DNA from 3 places in the Rhizobium sp. TRM96647 genome. Region 3 is predicted to be linked to each of the others. Evidence: predicted binding sites of a transcription regulator. Region 3 holds the regulator's gene; each other region holds the start of a gene.
The links. Region 3 encodes LexA, which represses DNA repair genes until DNA is damaged. Its sites were predicted from a motif close to TGTTCNNNNTGTGTTCNG; they were not measured.
Positions count from the first base shown of each region.

Region 1: OCK02_RS01940 (ImuA family protein) is a predicted target of LexA. The motif match lies at 2,207-2,224, and genes of this name have one in related genera.
Region 2: OCK02_RS16590 (FG-GAP repeat protein) is a predicted target of LexA. The motif match lies at 3,378-3,395, and genes of this name have one in related genera.

Region 1 is NZ_JAOXHF010000001.1:434,094-440,574, forward strand. Features, by position in the region: gene OCK02_RS01930 (hypothetical protein) at 12-212, shown strand; gene OCK02_RS01935 (FAD/NAD(P)-binding protein) at 606-1,976, shown strand; gene OCK02_RS01940 (ImuA family protein) at 2,243-3,211, shown strand; gene OCK02_RS01945 (Y-family DNA polymerase) at 3,162-4,703, shown strand; gene OCK02_RS01950 (error-prone DNA polymerase) at 4,700-6,481, shown strand, end outside.
Region 2 is NZ_JAOXHF010000008.1:186,343-192,823, reverse strand. Features, by position in the region: gene proS (proline--tRNA ligase) at 1-412, shown strand, start outside; gene OCK02_RS16600 (lipoprotein-releasing ABC transporter permease subunit) at 622-1,929, shown strand; gene OCK02_RS16595 (ABC transporter ATP-binding protein) at 1,939-2,625, shown strand; gene OCK02_RS16590 (FG-GAP repeat protein) at 2,688-3,269, opposite strand; gene dnaE (DNA polymerase III subunit alpha) at 3,687-6,481, shown strand, end outside.
Region 3 is NZ_JAOXHF010000007.1:298,235-304,715, forward strand. Features, by position in the region: gene gltA (citrate synthase) at 1-469, opposite strand, end outside; gene OCK02_RS15590 (ComEC/Rec2 family competence protein) at 772-3,342, shown strand; gene lexA (transcriptional repressor LexA) at 3,336-4,046, opposite strand; tRNA gene OCK02_RS15600 (tRNA-Ser) at 4,290-4,379, shown strand; gene OCK02_RS15605 (DUF992 domain-containing protein) at 4,540-5,073, opposite strand; gene OCK02_RS15610 (septal ring lytic transglycosylase RlpA family protein) at 5,590-6,481, shown strand, end outside.

The DNA of each region.
Region 1 (6,481 bases), on a different contig from region 3:
GGAGTGGGCGCATGTTCTATATGGGCGGAATGACGCTTGGCTATTTCTCTCCGCATCCGGCCGAAGCAGGCGCGGGCGATCCGGGAGAGGCGCCATCCGTCACCGACCGGAAGACGGAGCGCAAGGGGCTCCTGGACTTCCTCAAGCCCGTTTCCCAGGCACCGAAGTCACCGCGCCGGCCGCCAGCTTGGCCGATCCACGTCTTCTATTGACGGAGACGGCATCTGCCCGGCGAGCGATGATCGCCTTCCCCACCGCGTCGCTGACGCGCCCGGCTTGAGGAGCGATGCGGCCGCAGGGTCCGACGAATTTCCCCACAGGTTGAATGATGGATGGCGGCGGCGGGCCACGCGGGCGCACAGGAGCTGTATCGCGCAGGCACTGTGTCGCTCAGGTTCGGGCATTGACTGGCAGGAAACCACGTTCCGGAGCCCCCGGCACTGCCCTCTGCTGAAGGCTTCCCGCAGTGCAAAATTATATTCTATAGATTTTATAGAAAACTGCGCTATCATCTCGTCCCTGCGCCCCTGAGGCCGTACCCGATACCGGGCCGGCCGTTTCCGGCCGATGCCGGAGGGATGCGCAAACAAGGGAGAGAACGCGCCATGTCTTCTCGCAACGCGGTCAGGGCAAACCCTTCGATGCAGCCGGCCGACGGCCATCCGCACATCGCGATCGTCGGGCGCGGCCCGGCCGGCATGACGACGGCGATCGCCCTGCTGCGCCGCCTGCGCCGGCCGTTCCACCTGTGGATGATCGACGCGGCCGACTTTCCCCAGAGCTTCGGCAACGGCCCCGCCGGGCAGGCGCTGATGAGCGAGCGGGCGGGCCAGTTGTCCGCGCTCGCCGACCGGCCGCTGGATTTCGTCGACTGGCTGAAGGCCGGTCTGGACAGCGGGCGCGGCACCGTTCTGGCACTTCGCGGCTTCGAAAACGTCTATGTGCCGCGCTCAGTCTTCCGCGACTATCTGACGGCCCGTTTCGGCGAGGCGTTCGCCGCCCGTCGCGACACGACGGTCCAGACCGTCTCCGCCGCCGTCACCGCCCTTCGGCCGGCTTCGGGGGGCCGCCTCTGCCTGGCGCTCGACGACGGAAGCGAAATGGCCTTCGACCAGGTTTTCCTGTCGACCGGACATGGCCGGCAAGGGGGCGAAGCCGCCTCCTGGCGCACCGCCGAACAGCTTCTCTGGAGCCGGCAGCGCAAGGCCGACACGCCTCTTCTCGTGGCGGGAGACGGCCCCCGCATGGCGGCCATCCTGCTGCATCTGCGCACAAGCGGCCATTCGGGCCAGATCCGCATCCTCTCGGAAGGCGGCCGCCTCCCCGAACCGCATACGGCCACGCTCGTCGATCCGCTGACGCCGGCGGTCTCGGCTGCGACAAACCTCGCTGAAACGCTGCACCACCTGCGCGCCGACAGCGCCCGCAACATCGCGGCCGGCGGCAGCTGGCAGGCGGTTACCGATGGCCTGAACTGCCAGTGGCCCGCCTTCTGGCGCGCGCTTCCGCTGGAGGCACGCAAGCGCTACTGGCGCCATCTGCGCGCCCTGCATCGCATCCGTTCCGAGAGGATCGCACCGGAACTGCACGGCAGGCTCCTGCGCGACCTGCGCACGCCTGCGACCGAACTGGTTGACGCCCGCGTCATCGGCACGGTGGCGGACGGCGTCCTCGTCAGGCGAAAGGGCAGCCAGAGGGCGGACGTCATGCCCGGGCGGCTGATCGACTGCAGGGAGGACATAGCCCGGCCGGCAGACGGCCTGCTGCCCGAACAGGGGCCGATCATGCACGTGGAAGACGACGGAAGGCTGATACGATGGGGCGCGGCCACTCCCGGCCTGCATGTCCTCGGCCGCGCCGCCGGTTGCCTCAGGCCCGATATCCGGCTGTTCGCCGACACGGTCCGGCAGATCTATCGGGCGGCGACCCGGCTCGACGCCTTGCGCGCCGACGTTTCATCCCGCTCCCGGGCCTGAAGAGAACGCCACCCGGCATGGCTCGCCGCCACCGCAGCGACGCCGGGAGGGAGATACGGGATGCGGACAGGCGAAGGCAGCCGGCGACGGACGTTTACGCCCCGTCCGGTTTGCCCTTTTATTTCAACAGCCTGCATATCCGGCTTTCCCCCGCCCGCGAAGATTGCGGCCAGATGTGATCGCGCCGGCGCAAATTGGCGTTGACTCTTTTTCTCCGTTCTGGAATCCATAAGAACATAACAGGAACAAACAAAGGAATGAACGTCATGGCAACGCCTGCCCTGGCGCGCGAGCAGCTTTTTGCGCTGCGCGAAACGATCGCGCGCATCGAGAACGCCGACGGGCCGGGCCTGGTCCCGCGCAAGCAGCGCTGGCAGTGGGATGCGCCCCAATCGCCGTCCCATTCGTCGTCCCAGCCGCCGGGCGACGCCCCGGTCGCTCATAGCCCCGATGAAACGGACGCCCTGGAGGCCGTGTTCGAGGGCGGCCTTCCGGATCGGGGCCTGGTCGAGATCCGCAATTCCCAGACGAGGGACATGGGGGCTGCGAGCGGATTTTCGCTCGCCCTGGCCGCGATGCGGCAGGAGCAGGCGGGCACCGGGGCGACCCTCTGGATCAGCCAGGCCCTGGCGCTCTCGGAGGCCGGAACGCCCTATGCGCCAGGACTGAGAAAACACGGCCTCGATCCGGCACGGTTTCTTCTCGCCCGGCCGCGGACGGTTCAGGATGCGCTGTGGATGGCCGAGGCCGCGCTCGGCGTTTCCGCCTTTTCGGCCGTGATCCTGGAGATCCGCGGCAATCCCGACTGCTTCGGCCTGACCGAAAGCCGCCGCCTGCAACTGCGCGCCAGGGCGGCCGGCACGCTTCTGCTCTTGCTGCGCCAGGCGGGCGAGGAGGAGGCGAGCAGCGCGCGCTGTCGCCTGCGCGTCGAGCCGGCGCCTGCCGGCGAACGGCCGCTGCCGGACGGGTCGACGCTTCCCGGCAGTCTCGGCAACCCGGCCTTTCTCGTCACGCCGGAGAAAAGCAAGATCGCCGACCCGCTCGGCATGCTCCTGGAGTGGAACCCCGATGACCGCCGCTTTCACCGCCTCCAACCCCGCCCCGAATTCCACCCCGTCGCTCCTCGCCCGGAACGGCGAACACAGGAGCCTCTGCCTCTGGTTTCCCTATCTTCCCGCCGACCGGGTGGCGCGGGCGCGCTGGGGGCGGTCGTGGCTTTCGAGGGGACGCCCTGACCATCCGCCCGTGGCATTCGCCGGCCGCAGTGGCACGGCCGTCCAGATCGCCTTCCTCGACCGGGAGGCCGAGCGGACCGGCCTGCGCAAGGGGCAGGGGGTTACGGAAGCGCGCGCCATCTGCCCGTCGCTGGATGTCCTTCCCGCAGACCCGGCGGCCGACCGGGCCCTCCTCGAGGCGCTTGCCGACTGGTGCGACCGCTACACCCCGCTCGTGGCGCTGGACGGGAACGACGGACTCCACCTCGACATCACCGGCTGCACCCATCTGCATGGCGGCGAACGGGCACTGCTCGACGGCGTTCTGTCCTCGCTCTTCGCGCTCGGCATCGAGGCCCGCGGGGCGATTTCGTCTTCGGTCGGCCTGTCCTGGGCGGCCGCCCATTTCGGCGATGGCGGCGTGATCGATCCCGATGCGGCGCGGGAAACGCTCGCGCCGCTGCCGGTCGCGGCATTGCGCCTGCCCGAAGAGGTGGTCGGCCCGCTCGGCCGCGTCGGGCTGAAGACGGTCGGCGACCTTTTCCCCTTGCCCCGCGCGCCCCTTGCCCGCCGCTTCGGCCCGCTGCCGCTGCTGCGTCTGGACCAGGCGTTGGGGCTGGAGGACGAGCCGGTCTCGCCGCGCCTGCCGGTGCCGATGCTGTCGGCCGAGCGCCGGCTTTTCGACACGGTTCGCTCCGAGGACGACATCCTGGCGCTCGCCGCCCATCTCGCCGGCACCCTCAGGGAAGGGCTCGAGCGGCGCGGCGAGGGCGGCCGCCTGTTTGCGCTGCTGCTCTTTCGGGTCGATGGCCGGGTCTTCCGCATCCATGCGGCAACCTCCACCCCCTTGCGCGATCCCCACCGCATCGCCCTTGTCTTCCGCGAGCGGCTCGCGGCCGTGCATGACGACCTGGACGCCGGCTACGGCTTCGAGATCGTCCGCCTGTGCGTGCTGCAGAGCGAGGTCTTCGAAACGGTGCAGGTGGGCTTTTCCGCAAGAACGGATGCGGACCGCTCGCTTTCGGCCTTCGCCGAGCGGGTCGTGGCCCGCTTCGGCCCGGAAAGCCTGCTCGCCGTCACCCTTCCCGAGAGCCATGTGCCGGAGCGCGCGGCCCGCCTTGTCTCCGTCCGCGAGCTTTGGGAGGACGGGGGCGCCGCGGCGGAAACGCTGGCCGCGTCCACATCTCCCGAAGGCCGCCCCCCAAGTAGCCTTTCCTTGGGCGACCGGCCCCTTCGCCTGTTCACCCCGCCCGAACCGGTCGAGACCGTGGCCGGCGTGCCCGAGGATGCGCCGAAGACCTTCCGCTGGCGGCGCAGCTTCCACCGGATCACCCGGACGGAAGGGCCGGAGCGGATCACCGCCGAATGGTGGATCGACGGCGAGAACCATGCGTCCCGCGACTACTTCCGCGTCGAGGACGATGCCGGCCGCCGCTACTGGCTTTTCCGCGAGGGAATCTACGGGGACGATGCGGCCCTTCCCCGCTGGTTCATCCACGGTGTCTTCGCATGAGCACCGCCCCGGCCTTCTACGAATTCGGCGCGCGCACCAATTTCTCCTTCCTGGAAGGGGCCGCCTCCGCCGAAGCCATGGTCGAAACCGCCCGGCGGATCGGCCTTGCCGGCCTCGGCATCGCCGACCGCAACACGGTGGCAGGCGTCGTGCGGGCGCACAGCAAGGCCCGTTTCGAGAAATACGCCGCGTTCCGGCCCGGCGCCCGCCTCGTCTTTGCCGACGGGACGCCCGACATCCTCGCCTACCCGCAGAACCGCCGGGGCTGGGCGCATCTCTGCCGCCTGCTGAGCACCGGCAACCTGCGGGCGCGAAAGGGAGAATGCACCCTTTTCCTGGCCGACCTCCTGGAATGGCAGGCCGAGCTCCAGCTCATCATCATGCCGGCCGCCGGCCGGCCCGAGGCGGATCGGCTGAAGGGCTTGCTGGCCCGTCTGCGCGAGCCTGCCGGCGACAGGCTCTATCTGGCGCTGGTGCCGCGCCGCGACGGCTTCGACCGGCACGACCTTGCCGTGCTTGCACAGCTGGCGGAGCAGGCCCGCATCCGCACGATCGCCAGCAACGACCCGCTTTACGACGTGGCCGAGAGCCGGCCGCTCGCCGACGTGGTGACGGCCATCCGCCGCAAGAAGACGATTGCCGCGCTCGGTTTCCAGCGCCAGGCCAATGCCGAGCGCGGCCTCAAGGGCCATGCCGAGATGGCGCGGCTTATGCGCGATCACCCCGAGGCGATCGCCAATACGCAGCGCTTCTTTTCCGGCCTGGCGTTCGACCTGGAGGAACTCAGCCACCAGTATCCCGACGAATCCGACGAGGGTTCGACGCCGGCGGAGACGCTGCTGCGGCTCGTACGGGAAGGGGGCGCACGGCGCTATCCCTGCGGCATCCCCGGCGCGGTGGAGGAACGGCTTTCCTATGAACTCGCGCTCATCGGCCGGAAGAGATACGAGCCCTATTTCCTCACGGTCCACAAGCTGGTCTCGTTCGCCCGCAGCCGGGGCATTCTCTGCCAGGGGCGCGGCTCGGCCGCCAACTCCTCGGTCTGCTACTGCCTGGGGATTACCGAGGTCGACCCGGACCAGTTCACGCTGCTGTTCGACCGCTTCCTCTCCGAGGACCGCGACGAACCGCCCGATATCGACGTCGATTTCGAGCACGAGCGCCGGCAGGAGGTCATCGACTATATCTACAGAACCTACGGAAAGGAGCATGCAGGCCTGGCCGCAGCCGTCATCAGCTATCGCGGCCGCTCGGCCGGCCGCGAGGTCGCCAAGGCCTTCGGACTTTCGGACGACGTGCAGTCCGCCCTGTCCGGCTCGATCTGGGGCTGGGGACGGTCTACGTTCTCGGTCGAACAGGTCAAGGCTGCGGGCCTCGACACCGGGGACCCGACCACCGACAAGGTGCTGACCTGTGCCCGCCGGCTGCTGGAATTTCCGCGGCACCTCTCCCAGCATGTCGGCGGGTTCCTCATCACCAGGGACCGGCTCGACGAGGTCGTTCCGATCATGCCGACGGCCATGCCCGACCGCTACATGGTTGAATGGGACAAGGACGACCTCGACACGCTGAAGCTCCTGAAGGTCGACGTGCTGGCGCTCGGCATGCTGACCTGCATCGCCAAGGCGTTCAAGTTCCTGGAGAGCCACTATGACGAGCCGAAGACGCTGGCGGAGATCTATGTCGACGACAGGCCCGAGGTCTACGACATGATCTGCCGCGCCGACACGCTGGGCGTCTTCCAGATCGAGAGCCGCGCGCAGATGAGCATGCTGCCG
Region 2 (6,481 bases), on a different contig from region 3:
CGGCAAGGAGCACGCGGTCCATATGGGGTCCTACGGCATCGGCCCGACCCGGCTCGTGCCGGCGATCATCGAGGCCTCGCACGACGAGAACGGCATCATCTGGCCGAAGGCGGTCGCTCCCTTCGAGGTGGTGGTGATCAACATGAAGGCGGGCGACGCGGCCTGCGACGCGGCGAGCGAGACGATCTACGGCGCGCTTCTGAAGGCGGGCGTCGACGTGCTCCTCGACGACAAGGACGAGCGCGCGGGCACGAAGTTCGCCACCGCAGACCTGATCGGCGCGCCGTTCCAGGTCGTCGTTGGGCCGCGCTCGGTCGCAGCCGGCGAGGTCGAGGTCAAGGACCGCAAGACCGGCGAGCGCGAGACGCTGACGATCGACGCCGCGATCGCGCGCCTGACGTCGGCCGGCTGAGGTCAGGCGGGCCGGGGCCGGGCAAGTGCGCGACGGGGGCGGAATCAACATTCCGCCATCACCGTAACGCCCTAATTCCACTGCATAATTTTACCCGCAAATCGATTCCGGTTTCGGCGATTATGCAGTAGCATCAGGCGCAGATTCGAGATGCTGCCGAATCGCGTCCGCCGGGCGCGGGCTTCGGTGGCGACAGGACCGGAGGTATCATGGCGGAAGCGACGGGCGAGGGCACCGTGGTCGAGGCGAAAGCGGCGCCCGCAAGCCGCCCGTTTTCCGGCTTCGAACGCATGGTTGCATGGCGCTACCTCCGCTCGCGGCGCAAGGAAGCGTTCATCTCCGTCATCGCCGGCTTCTCCTTCATCGGCATCATGCTCGGCGTCGCCACGCTGATCATCGTCATGGCAGTGATGAACGGGTTTCGCACCGAACTGATCTCGCGCATTCTCGGCATCAACGGTCACATGATCGTCCAGCCGATCGACGGGCCCTTCGACAACTACGCGGACCTGGCCGAGCGCTTCTCGAAGGTGCCGGGCGTCAAGCTGGCGATCCCGCTGGTGGAGGGCCAGACGCTCGCCTCCGGCGCCGGCGGTGCTGGAACCGGAGCGCTCGTCCGCGGCATCCGCGCCGATGACTTCACCAGGCTCAAGACCGTCTCCGACCACATCAAGGCCGGCGACATGGTCGGTTTTGCCGCCGGCGACGGCCTTGCGATCGGCGCGCGCATGGCCGAGCAGCTCGGCATTTCCGCCGGCGACCAGATCACGCTGGTGGCGCCCGAGGGCGACGTGACCCCGCTCGGCGTCAATCCGCGCGTCAAGAGCTACACCGTGTCCGCGGTCTTCGAGATCGGCATGTCGGAATACGACGCCACGATCATCTACATGCCGCTGGAGGAGGCCCAGCTCTATTTCAACGCCGAAGGCCTGGTGCAGTCGATCGAGCTGTTCGTCGACAATCCCGATGCGGTCGACGCGCTCCGCCAGCCGCTGGAGGCCGCCGCCGAGCGACAGATCTACATCACCGACTGGCGCCAGCGGAACCGCACCTTCTTCTCCGCGCTCGAGGTCGAGCGGAACGTGATGTTCATGATCCTGACGCTGATCGTGCTCGTCGCCGCGCTGAACATCATCTCCGGGCTGATCATGCTGGTGAAGGACAAGGGCAGCGACATCGCCATCCTGCGCACCATGGGCGCCAGCTCCGGCTCGATCATGCGCATCTTCTTCATGACCGGGGCCGCGATCGGCACGGTCGGGACGATCGCCGGCGTGCTGCTCGGCGTCGTCGTCTGCCTCAACGTCGAATCGATCCGCCAGTTCTTTTCCTGGCTTTCCGGCCAGACCCTGTTCGATCCGGAACTCTATTTCCTCAGCCAGCTTCCTGCGGACATGAATTTCGGCGAGACGGTCTCGATCGTCGTCATGGCGCTGGCGCTGTCCTTCCTGGCCACGATCTTCCCCGCATGGCGCGCCTCCAAGCTCGATCCCGTGCAGGCCCTGCGGTATGAATAGGACCGACCGATGAACGCGCGCGTGGCACTCAAGTTGACCGGCGTCGATCGCCACTATGGCCAGGGCGAGACGGTGCTGTCGATCCTCAAGGGCGCGGACTTCACCCTGCGCAGCGGCGAGATCGTCGCGCTCGTGGCGCCTTCGGGCACCGGCAAGTCGACGCTCTTGCACGTCGCCGGCCTGCTGGAGCGGCCCGATGCCGGCGACGTCGTCGTCAACGGCCATGCCTGCGCCGGGCTGGGCGACGAGGAGCGCACGGCGATCCGCCGCAACGAGATCGGCTTCGTCTACCAGTTCCATCATCTCCTGCCGGAGTTCTCGGCGCTGGAGAACATCATGATGCCGCAACTGATCGCCGGCCTTTCCAAGCCGGAGGCCCGCGAACGGGCGAGGCAACTGCTCGACTACATGCGCATCGGCCATCGCGGCGACCACCGCCCCTCGGAGCTCTCCGGCGGCGAGCAGCAGCGCGTGGCGATCGCCCGAGCCGTTGCCAATGCGCCGATGCTGCTTCTGGCCGACGAGCCGACCGGCAATCTCGACCCCGAGACGGCCGGCTACGTGTTCGAGGCGTTGCAGGCGCTGGTGCGCCAGTCGGGGCTGGCCGCGCTGATCGCTACCCACAACCACGAGATCGCCTCGCTGATGGACCGCCGCGTGACCATCGAGGACGGCAAGGTGCGCGATATGCAGTGAGCCGCGGTCGCGGCTCTTCGCGGTCCGGTCCGGCCGGTTCGGTCCGCCGCGCCCGAATTCGGCTATTCTTGCGCCAGCCCGCAGGCCTTCCGCCCGATCTCGTCGCGCCAGTCCTCGAATGCGACCTGCGCGCCCTCGGTCGCGACCGGCTTGCCGTTCGCGATTCCCTTGCCGGTCAGCACGTTCAGGTCGCAGCTTTCGGTGTGGTTCGGATCGAGCGTGTCGTAGGCGGAATAGGTGTAGCCGGCGACGACGAACCGGGAATCGCGATAGGCAATGGTAACGCGCTGCTCCCAGCGGTCGCGCCCGATCGCGCTGTTCTGCGAGGTGAGCTCGATCGAGCCGTTCGCAAGAGCGGCCACGCCCGCCTCCTGTCCGTAGACGGTGCTGCTGCCCCAGATCCAGTTCGGCGCCGAGGCCTTCAGCGACAACCGCGACGCACCGTCGTCGGCGAGATAGATGTAGACGCCGCTGTCGTCGTCGCTGCCATCCGGCGGCCTTGCGATCACGGCGAGGTCCTGCACCCCATCCCGGTTCCAGTCTCCGACCGCCGCCGCCGTGATCCGGTCGGCGGGGAAGTCGCCTGCCGTTGCCGCTGCCGGCAGCAGGACGGCGAGGGCGAGCGGCAGTGCGGTCCTCGTCATGCGCGTTTCCCTGTTCGGTGCGCCCGGAGAATAGGAAATGCCTCGAGGACAGTCCAGCGTTCGCGCCCGCCGTGCCGGAACGGCTATTGCAAAATCCGGGGTTGACGCAAGAACAAAAATAGAACAAAATAAAAACATAAACAGATTGGAGACGTCAAATGACCGATTTCATGCGTGAACTCGCCGCCTTTACCTCCATTGCCATGTTCGTTGCGAGCCTGTCCGTCCTCGCTCTCGGCCTGTAACCTCCGCGACCGCCGACCGTATCGCTCCGCATCCGCAATGATCTCGCGTCAATGATCTCGCATCAGTGTGCGGGAACCCATTGCGGGGATAAGGGGAGTGGCGGAAATGTTTGACTGGACTTCCGCGACCCGAATCCGCTTATCCTTGCGCCTCTGAAATGGAGTGGCAAAGATGGCGCAGGCGGTTGCGGGAGACACGGGCGGACATTCGGCGGGGGGCGGCGTCCAGTTCGTCCATCTGCGTGTCCATTCGGCCTATTCGCTGCTGGAAGGCGCGCTGCCGATCAAGAAGATCCTCGGCAAGGCCGTCTCCGACAGCCAGCCGGCGATTGCGATCACCGACACCAACAACCTGTTTGCCGCGCTCGAATTCTCCCAGAAGGCCGTGGGCGACGGCATCCAGCCGCTGATCGGCTGCCAACTGTCGATCGACATGGAAGACGAGGGCGAGGGCGAGCGTCGCGGTCCGTCGCAGGCGCTGGCCAAACTGCCGTCGATCGTCATCCTGGTCGCGACCGACGCCGGCTATGCCCGCCTGATGGATCTCGTCAGCCGCGCCTATCTCGGCGGCGAGGGCAGCGGCCATTCGGTGCACCTCATGCGCTCGTGGCTGGAGGAGGGGACGGACGGCCTGATAGCGCTGACCGGCGCCTCGTCCGGCCCGGTCGACATGGCGCTTTCCGCGGGCCAGCCGGCGGCCGCCGAGGCGCGGCTTCTGGAACTGAAGCGCCTGTTCGGCGACCGGCTCTATGTCGAACTGCAGCGGCACGCGGACTATGACCGCAAGCACGAGCGACGGATGATCGATCTGGCCTATCGGCACGATCTGCCGCTGGTGGCGACGAACGAGCCGTTCTTTCCGACGCCGGAGGAATATGAGGCGCATGACGCCCTGATGGCGGTCGCCCACAATGCGATGGTGTCGGACGACAACCGTTTCCGGCTTTCGCCCGACCACTACCTGAAGAGCCGTTCGGCCATGGCGGCGCTGTTCGCCGATCTGCCGGAAGCGCTGGAGAACACCGTCGAGATCGCGAAGCGCTGCTCCTTCGTCCTGAAGACGCGCGCGCCTATCCTGCCGCGCTTCACCGGCGCCACCGACGACGCGGAGGAGGCCGAGCGCGCCGAGGCGGCGGAATTGCGCCGCCAGGCCGTCGAAGGGCTCGAAGGGCGCATGGCCGCACTCGGCCTGTCGCCGGGCTACAGCGAACAGGACTACCGCGAACGGCTGGATTTCGAGCTGGGCGTAATCGAGCGGATGAAGTTTCCGGGCTACTTCCTGATCGTCGCCGACTTCATCAAGTGGGCCAAGCAGCAGAACATCCCGGTCGGGCCGGGGCGTGGTTCGGGGGCGGGTTCGCTCGTCGCCTATGCGCTGACGATCACCGACGTCGATCCGCTCCGCTTCTCGCTGCTGTTCGAGCGCTTCCTCAATCCCGAGCGCGTCTCGATGCCGGACTTCGACATCGATTTCTGCCAGGACCGCCGCGAGGAAGTGATCCGCTACGTCCAGCGCAAGTACGGCCGCGAGCAGGTGGCGCAGATCATCACCTTCGGTTCGCTGCAGGCGCGCGCGGCCTTGCGCGACGTCGGCCGCGTGCTCGAGATGCCCTACGGCCAGGTCGACAAGATCTGCAAGCTGGTGCCGAACAACCCGGCCAATCCGACGCCGCTCTCCAAGGCGATCGAGGAGGAGCCGAAGCTTCTGGAGGAGGCGGAAAAGGAGCCGGTCGTCGGCCGCCTGCTCGATATCGCCCAGAAGATCGAGGGCCTCTACCGCCACGCTTCGACCCATGCCGCCGGCATCGTCATCGGCGACAGGCCGCTGTCGCAACTGGTGCCGATGTACCGCGATCCGCGCTCCGACATGCCGGTGACCCAGTTCAACATGAAATGGGTCGAGCAGGCGGGGCTGGTGAAGTTCGACTTCCTCGGCCTGAAGACGCTGACGGTGCTGAAGACCGCAGTCGACTTCATCCGCAAGCGCGACATCGAGGTCGCGCTGGAGAGCCTGCCGCTCGACGACCGGCTCACCTACGAGATGCTCTCGCGCGGCGAGACGGTGGGCGTGTTCCAGGTGGAAAGTGCCGGCATGCGCAAGGCGCTGATCGGCATGCGGCCCGACTGCATCGAGGACATCATCGCGCTCGTCGCGCTCTACCGTCCGGGCCCGATGGAGAACATCCCGACCTACAACGCCCGCAAGCACGGGGAGGAGGAGATCGAATCGGTCCATCCCTCCATCGACTACCTGCTGAAGGAAACGCAGGGTGTCATCGTCTACCAGGAACAGGTGATGCAGATCGCCCAGGTACTGTCCGGATATTCGCTCGGGGAAGCCGACCTTCTGCGCCGCGCCATGGGCAAGAAGATCAAGGCCGAGATGGACCAGCAGAGCGAGCGCTTTGTCGATGGCGCCGTCAAGAACGGGGTCTCCAAGCCGCAGGCGAAGAACATCTTCGAACTGCTCGCCAAGTTCGCCAACTACGGCTTCAACAAGAGCCACGCGGCCGCCTACGCCATCGTCTCCTACCAGACGGCCTATCTGAAGGCGCATTATCCGGTCGAGTTCCTCGCCGCGTCGATGACCTACGACATGGCCAACTCCGACAAGCTGAACGATTTCCGCCAGGACGCCGGTCGGCTCGGCATCACCGTCGTTCCGCCGTCGATTCAGACCTCCTATGCCCATTTCGAGACCGGCGAGAAGAAGATCTATTACGCGCTCGCCGCCATCAAGGGCGTCGGCGAGGCCGCGGTCCACCATATCGTCGAGGTGCGCGGCGACCGGCCGTTTGAGAGCCTGGAGGATTTCTGCCTCAGGATCGACCCGAAGCTCGTCAACCGCCGCACCTTCGAAAGCCTGATCTGCGCCGGCGCCTTCGATGGCTTCGGCCACGACCGCGCAGCCCTGATCGCCGGCCTCGACCGGCTCATCGGCTATGCCCAGCGGGCGCAGGAGAACAA
Region 3 (6,481 bases):
GGTGCGGATCGGTGATGTCGGTGCTGTCGTGATAGAAGGCCGACAGCGCGCCGACGCAACCGCACATTACAGCCATCGGATGCGCATCGCGGCGGAAGCCGGTGAAGAAGCGCGACATCTGCTCGTGCACCATCGTGTGATGGGTGACGCGGTAGTCGAAGTCGTCCTTCTGCGCCTTGGTGGGCAGTTCGCCGTAGAGCAGCAGGTAGCAGACCTCGAGAAAATCGCCGTGCTCGGCCAGTTGCTCGATGGGGTAGCCGCGGTGCAGCAACACGCCTTCGTCACCGTCGATATAGGTGATCTTGGATTCGCAGGAGGCCGTGGACGTGAAGCCGGGGTCGTAGGTGAAAGCGCCGGTCTGCTTGTAGAGCGTGCCGATATCCATGACCGAAGGCCCGATGGTCCCCGTTCGCAGTGGCAACTCCACCGTCTTGTCACTGATCGTGACGTCCGCGCTCTTTCCCGTCATGAGGACCTCCATTGATTTATGAGGGCACTGGGCGTGCCCGAACTCGGCGGTGCCGCTTTGCTAACCCATTTGCGACGCCCTGCCAAGCAAGACGAAAGGCATGGTTGTGCAATGCAAAATCCGACATTCCGGATCGCAATATCTACTCTTCCGCGCCAGTTGCAAGCAACTTATGGGTGAGGCGGAATAATTATGGAGGGCGCATTCTTTCCGGAAACGACGGTCATGCGGGCACGGAATCGGGATTGCCTTGCAAAATCGTAAGTTGCAATATCGGGGTGTCTGCCGCCGGGATCGTTCATATGGGAAGGGGGACTGCCAGCGAGGTCGAGCACCGTGTCGCAGTGCCGGAGACAGCCTCCGTGGCGTCACCGGCTGCGACCACGTTTGCCAGGGCTTTTCCGACGCTTCCAAGGGGTGTTTTCCGGCGAACGCTGGCCCTGCGGCTGTCCCGGAACCTCACGCTCGCAAGCGCGTCTTTCGCGACGGCCTGGCAGAGCGAGCGCGACCACGGGACGCCGTTCCTGTTCGTGCCCGTCGTGCTCGGGGCAGGGGTCTGGGCATGGTACGCGCTTCCCCGCGACCTGCCGCCGCTGTTGCTCGCGGCCCTGCTCGCCGCGAGCGCGATCCTTGCCTTTTGGACCCGGCATCGCAGCGGTCTCCTTGCCGTGGCGGCGCGCACGGCCTTCCTGTTCGTCGCCGGGATGACGCTCGCGGCCGTCGAGACGGCGCGGTTGTCGACAGCGATCTTCGACCAGCCGGTGACGACGACGATCACCGGAAGGGTACTTTACGGCGAGGCCGACGAGCGCGGGCGGATGCGCTACCGCGTCGCCGTCCTTGCCACCCGCGAACCAGCCCTGCGCCGGCCGCCGGACGTGGTCAACCTCGTGGCGCGCAGCCCGCATGCGCCGATCGCGGTCGGAGGCGGGATTTCGGGCCGCGCCCGCCTCAGCCCGCCCTCGGGCGCAGCCCTGCCGGGATTGAACGACTTCGCCTTTGACGCCTACTTCGCCGGCACCGGCGCGATCGGCTACTTCTATGGCAAACCTGCCGCGGTCGTGCTGAGTGAGGCGGCCAGTGACGTCTCCTGGCTTGCGCATGCGCGCGAGACCGTCGCGGCGTGGCGCGGCGCGCTGACGGCACGGATCCGCGACCAGATCGGCGGCGACGCGGGTGCCATCGCGGCCGCCCTCGTCACGGCCGAGCAGCGGGGGATCAGCCCGGATACGGTCGAGGCGCTGCGCCGGGCAGGGCTCGCGCATGTGCTGGCGATCTCCGGCCTGAACATGGTGCTGGCCGCCGGCACGTTTCTCGTCGGTGCGCGGCTGGCCCTGTCGCTGCTGCCGGGGGCGGCGGAACGATACCCGATCAAGAAATTCGCAGCCGCCGGCGGGCTGGTGACCGTGACCCTCTACATCCTGATTTCCGGCGGCGCCGTGTCGGCGGTCCGCTCCTGGCTGATGATCGTCGTCATGCTTGTGGCCGTACTGGTCGACCGCACCGCCATCAGCCTGCGCAACATCGCCCTGTCGGCGATCGTCCTGCTGGCTGTCACGCCCTCTGCCGTTACCGGACCGGGCTTCCAGATGTCCTATGCGGCGACGCTCGGGCTGGTGGCCGGCTATGCGGCATGGCGGGACCGCGGTGTCTCCCGCACGGGGCCGTCCGCCGGCGGACTGCGGCTGATGCAGCACGCGTCCGGCTTTACGGCCGGGCTCCTCCTGTCGTCGGTCATCGGCGGGCTGGCAACGCTGGTCTATTCCCTCGGCCATTTCCACCGGATCCCGGCCTACGGCCTTGCCGGCAATCTCCTGGCCATGCCGGTCATCTCCTTTGTCGTCATGCCGATGGGGGTGATCGCCATGCTGCTGATGCCGCTGGGGCTCGAAGGGCTTGCGCTGACGATCATGTGCAAAGGCATCGAAGCCATGATCGTCATGGCGAACTGGGTCTCGGGATGGGGCGGCGAGATCGTCACCGGCCGCCTTTCGCCGCTTGCCTTCGCGCTTCTGGCTGCGGGCGGAGGGCTCGCCTGCCTGTTCAGGACGCGGCTCGCCGCGCTCGCCGTCCTGCCCCTTGCCGCCGGCGTCGCCGTGGCGGCCCTTGCGCCGGCACGGCCCGCACCGCAGTTGCTGGTCTCCGAAGACGGCGCGCTGGTGGCGCTCGTCGACGGTCGCACGGCCGCCACCAATCGCAGGCGGCCGCCCGGTTTTATCTACGACCAGTGGCGCTATGCCCTGCGCTTCGAGGACCATATGGCGCCGTTGATGCTGGGCGGCGGGGAGAGCGATCGGGGAAGCCCGGCGCGGTCAACGACCGAACGGCGAAGGGGCACGGCCGGGCGTGCGGGTGACGGACAAGCGGCCCCGTCGCATGCAGCGCTGCCCCGTCCGGTCTTATCTTCCGTCTCGCAGGGAACCGGGACGTATCATGTCAACACCGGCGCCGCGAAGGAAGCACTCGCCGCGGACTTCACCCTGGCCGCCCGGCAGAAGCGATTCGCCTGCCGCCGGCAGGCGTGGTGCGTCGGCGTCACCGCTGCGGACTGGCGGGTGGTCTGGCTGGAGGATCCGGCCCATCTGGGAGCCGCGTGCGACAGTGCCGATATCGTCGTCGCCCCCCGCCATCGCCGCGAGGGCGGCTGCGCCAGCGGAGCCCGGTTGATCAGTGCACACAGCCTTCGCCTCACCGGCGCCCTGGAGATGGCACCGGCAAACGATACCGTCGCGACAGGGCACGGCATCATCACAACGCAGGCGGTCGTCCAGCTTCATCGCCCCTGGAACCGGCATCGCCTCTACGACTGGCGCACAGACAGTTTCCGGGATGACCGCTTCCAGGATCCGGAAGACGATGCCGAAGCTCAATGATAGCGACGAATGAGCCCGACCAGCTTGCCCTGGATCTTGACGCGGTCGGGGCCGAAAATCCGGGTCTCGTAGGCCGGGTTGGCAGCCTCCAGCGCGATCGAGGCGCCCTTGCGGCGGAAGCGCTTCAGCGTTGCCTCCTCGTCGTCGACGAGGGCCACGACAATGTCGCCGGGGTTGGCCGTCCCGGCATTGCGGATGATCACCGTGTCGCCGTCGAGAATGCCCGCCTCGATCATCGAATCACCCCTGACCTCCAGCGCATAGTGCTCGCCGCCGCCCAGCATTTCCGCCGGCACGGAGATATCGTGGGTGTTGTTCTGGATGGCGGAAATCGGCACGCCGGCAGCGATCCGGCCCATCACCGGCACGGCGACCGAGCTCTCGGACGCCGGAGCCTGCGGCCGTTCCGGCGCAGGCTTTTCCTTGCCGAGGCTGCCCTCGATCACCGATGGCGAGAAGCCGCGCCGCGCCTTGAGGCTCGGCGAATAGGCCTCCGGCAGCTTGATGACCTCGAGCGCGCGGGCGCGATTGGGCAGCCTGCGGATGAAGCCGCGCTCCTCGAGCGCGGTGATGAGCCGATGGATGCCGGATTTCGACGCCAGGTCGAGCGCATCCTTCATCTCGTCGAATGACGGCGGTATCCCCGTTTCCTTCATCCGCTCGTGGATGAACAGAAGCAGTTCCTGTTGCTTGCGGGTCAGCATGGCTCGTCACCCAGAATCGTGAAACAAATACGGAACAAACACTATCTGTTCCATTTGTGTTCCGCAAGTGGCTAAAATTCCGTGAAGGTCGGCAATGAATGTGGGCTGCCAAGGGCACGGGTTGACCTGTGCCGGATGCGACTGAACACGTTGACGGCCTGCCATGAACGGCTATAAAGCGCCGTGCCCCGGCGCGGGTGCACAAGACGGCTGATGCAGCAGGATATGGTTGCGCAGCTTGTTGGAAGAGTGTCCGAGTGGTTTAAGGAACCGGTCTTGAAAACCGGCGTGCGGGAAACCGTACCGTGGGTTCGAATCCCACCTCTTCCGCCATCTGCCGCAAAATTCATTCCTTGTCTCCCGCTTGCTCTTCAGTCTTCATCTCGGAACGTCTGTGGCGCAAACGTCCGGGCTTCCCTGATGGCTGAATAGCGAGGCGCGAGGCGGAGGTAGACGCCCCGCCGGGATGGCAGGGCGCCCGGGAACATGGGTGTCAGTTGACCGAGTTCAGCGTCATCGACGTGCCGGTCGCTGCGATGTTGAGGCCGATCTGGCCGGTCAGGCTGACGGTCTGCAGGTGGATGGAGCCGGAGGTGCCGCCGACGAGGATGTTGGCGCCGACGCCGGCGCCGACGGTCGCTTCCGCCGTGGCGCCCTGGTAGACGCCGCCGAGCGAGCCCTGGTGGTAGCCGGCGGTCGGCGCGAGCACCGCCCAGACGAGGCGGCCCTGCGTGGTGAAGCCGAGGTCGACGCCGAGCTTGCGGATCTGGCCCTGGTAGTGATCGACCGGTTCGCTGCCCATCGTGGTGACGAAGGCGCAATCGACTTCCTTGGCGGAGCCGAGCACATAGCCGGCGCCGCCGCCGATCCGGCAGTCGAGATAGCCGATGCGGACGCCGTCGCGCGCCTCCGAGCGGGCGACCACAGGCGCTTCCGGTGCGGGCACCATGTCGGCGGCACGGGCGGCCGTCAGGCCGGACGCCGCGACTGCCGTGGTCATCACTGCAATGGCAAAGGTCTTTTTCATATGCTTTCTCCTGTTTCGGGCGCGCTCATCGACGCGCCCTCCTTCTCGTGGTCGCTCGGTTGGCCTTCAGGAACACCTGTCCGTTGCCGAGGTTCCACAATGACGAATCCGTCGGCCCATGGGTTCGGCCTTCAATGAGGCGATTCAACGGCATAGGCAGCTTGCCCTTCCGCCATCAACAATCCTCGGATCGTTGCCGGAAAACCAGATATCGGGTGGCAGCGGTGCGTCTATCCGCGGGACTTCGAAGTGGATCGTAAAGACCTTGCCGGCATGGTTCGGCCGGCCATGAAGTAGAAGGAAGGAGAGGTGGCAGGGCGCCCCTGAATTATCCCTTCATTAACCATGCGGAAGTTTAGTTCTTCTGTTGCGCCGTTTCCGCGCGGGGAGAACCGCATTTTCGCCATTTTGAGGTCATGATTAATATTATGTTTTGAACGGAGCGCTATCGAGGGGGCGATCGCAGGACAGACGATCGCGAACGGTGGCGTCAGGGACACGAGCGGCGTGGGACATATGAATTTCGGTTTCTTCTCGGCGGGCGCGCGCACTGCTTTCCGGCTCGTCGCCATTCCGGTCGTCTGCGCCGGCCTGGCGAGCTGCAACACAACGAGCGAGACGGCGAAGAAGGCGGGTCGGAGCAAGGAATATTTCGCCGAGTCCGAATACGGCGTGAAGGCCAGCCCGCGCGTCGTCCAGGAAGGGCAGGCGGTCCCCAAGGGGGGCGGACGCTATCAGGTCGGCAAGCCCTACAAGGTGCGCGGCAAGTGGTACAAGCCGCAGGAGGATCCTGACTACGACAAGGTCGGGCTCGCCTCCTGGTATGGCTCTGCCTTCCACGGCCGCAAGACGGCCAATGGCGAAATCTACGACAAGTACCATCTCTCCGCCGCCCATCCGACCTTCCCGCTGCCGAGCTATGCCCGCGTCACCAATCTCGAGAACGGCACCTCCGTCATCGTGCGGGTAAACGACCGCGGGCCCTATTCGCATGGCCGGATCATCGACGTGTCCTCCAAGACGGCGGAGATGCTGGACGTCAAGGGCAAGGGAACCGCCAAGGTTCGTGTCCAGTATGTCGGCAAGGCCCGGCTCGACGGCCACGACATGCCCTATCTGATGGCTTCCTACGTGCCGAAGGGATCGCGCGTTCCCGCGGTCGATCCGGGCGGCCAGATTGCGACCGGCGTGATGGTCGCCTCGGCGGCACCGATGGCGGACAGCCTGCCGGCGATCCCGACCTTTGCCGAGCGGGCAAGCGCGGGCGAGGCGGGTTCGGCCATGACGGCGCTGGCGGAGCAGGCGCCGGCCAGTGCGGCGTTTTCCGCGATGGACGGGTTCGCCATGTTGCCGGAGATCGGCCCGATCCCCGGCGAACGTCCGGATTTCGTGCCGCGCCATGGAGACG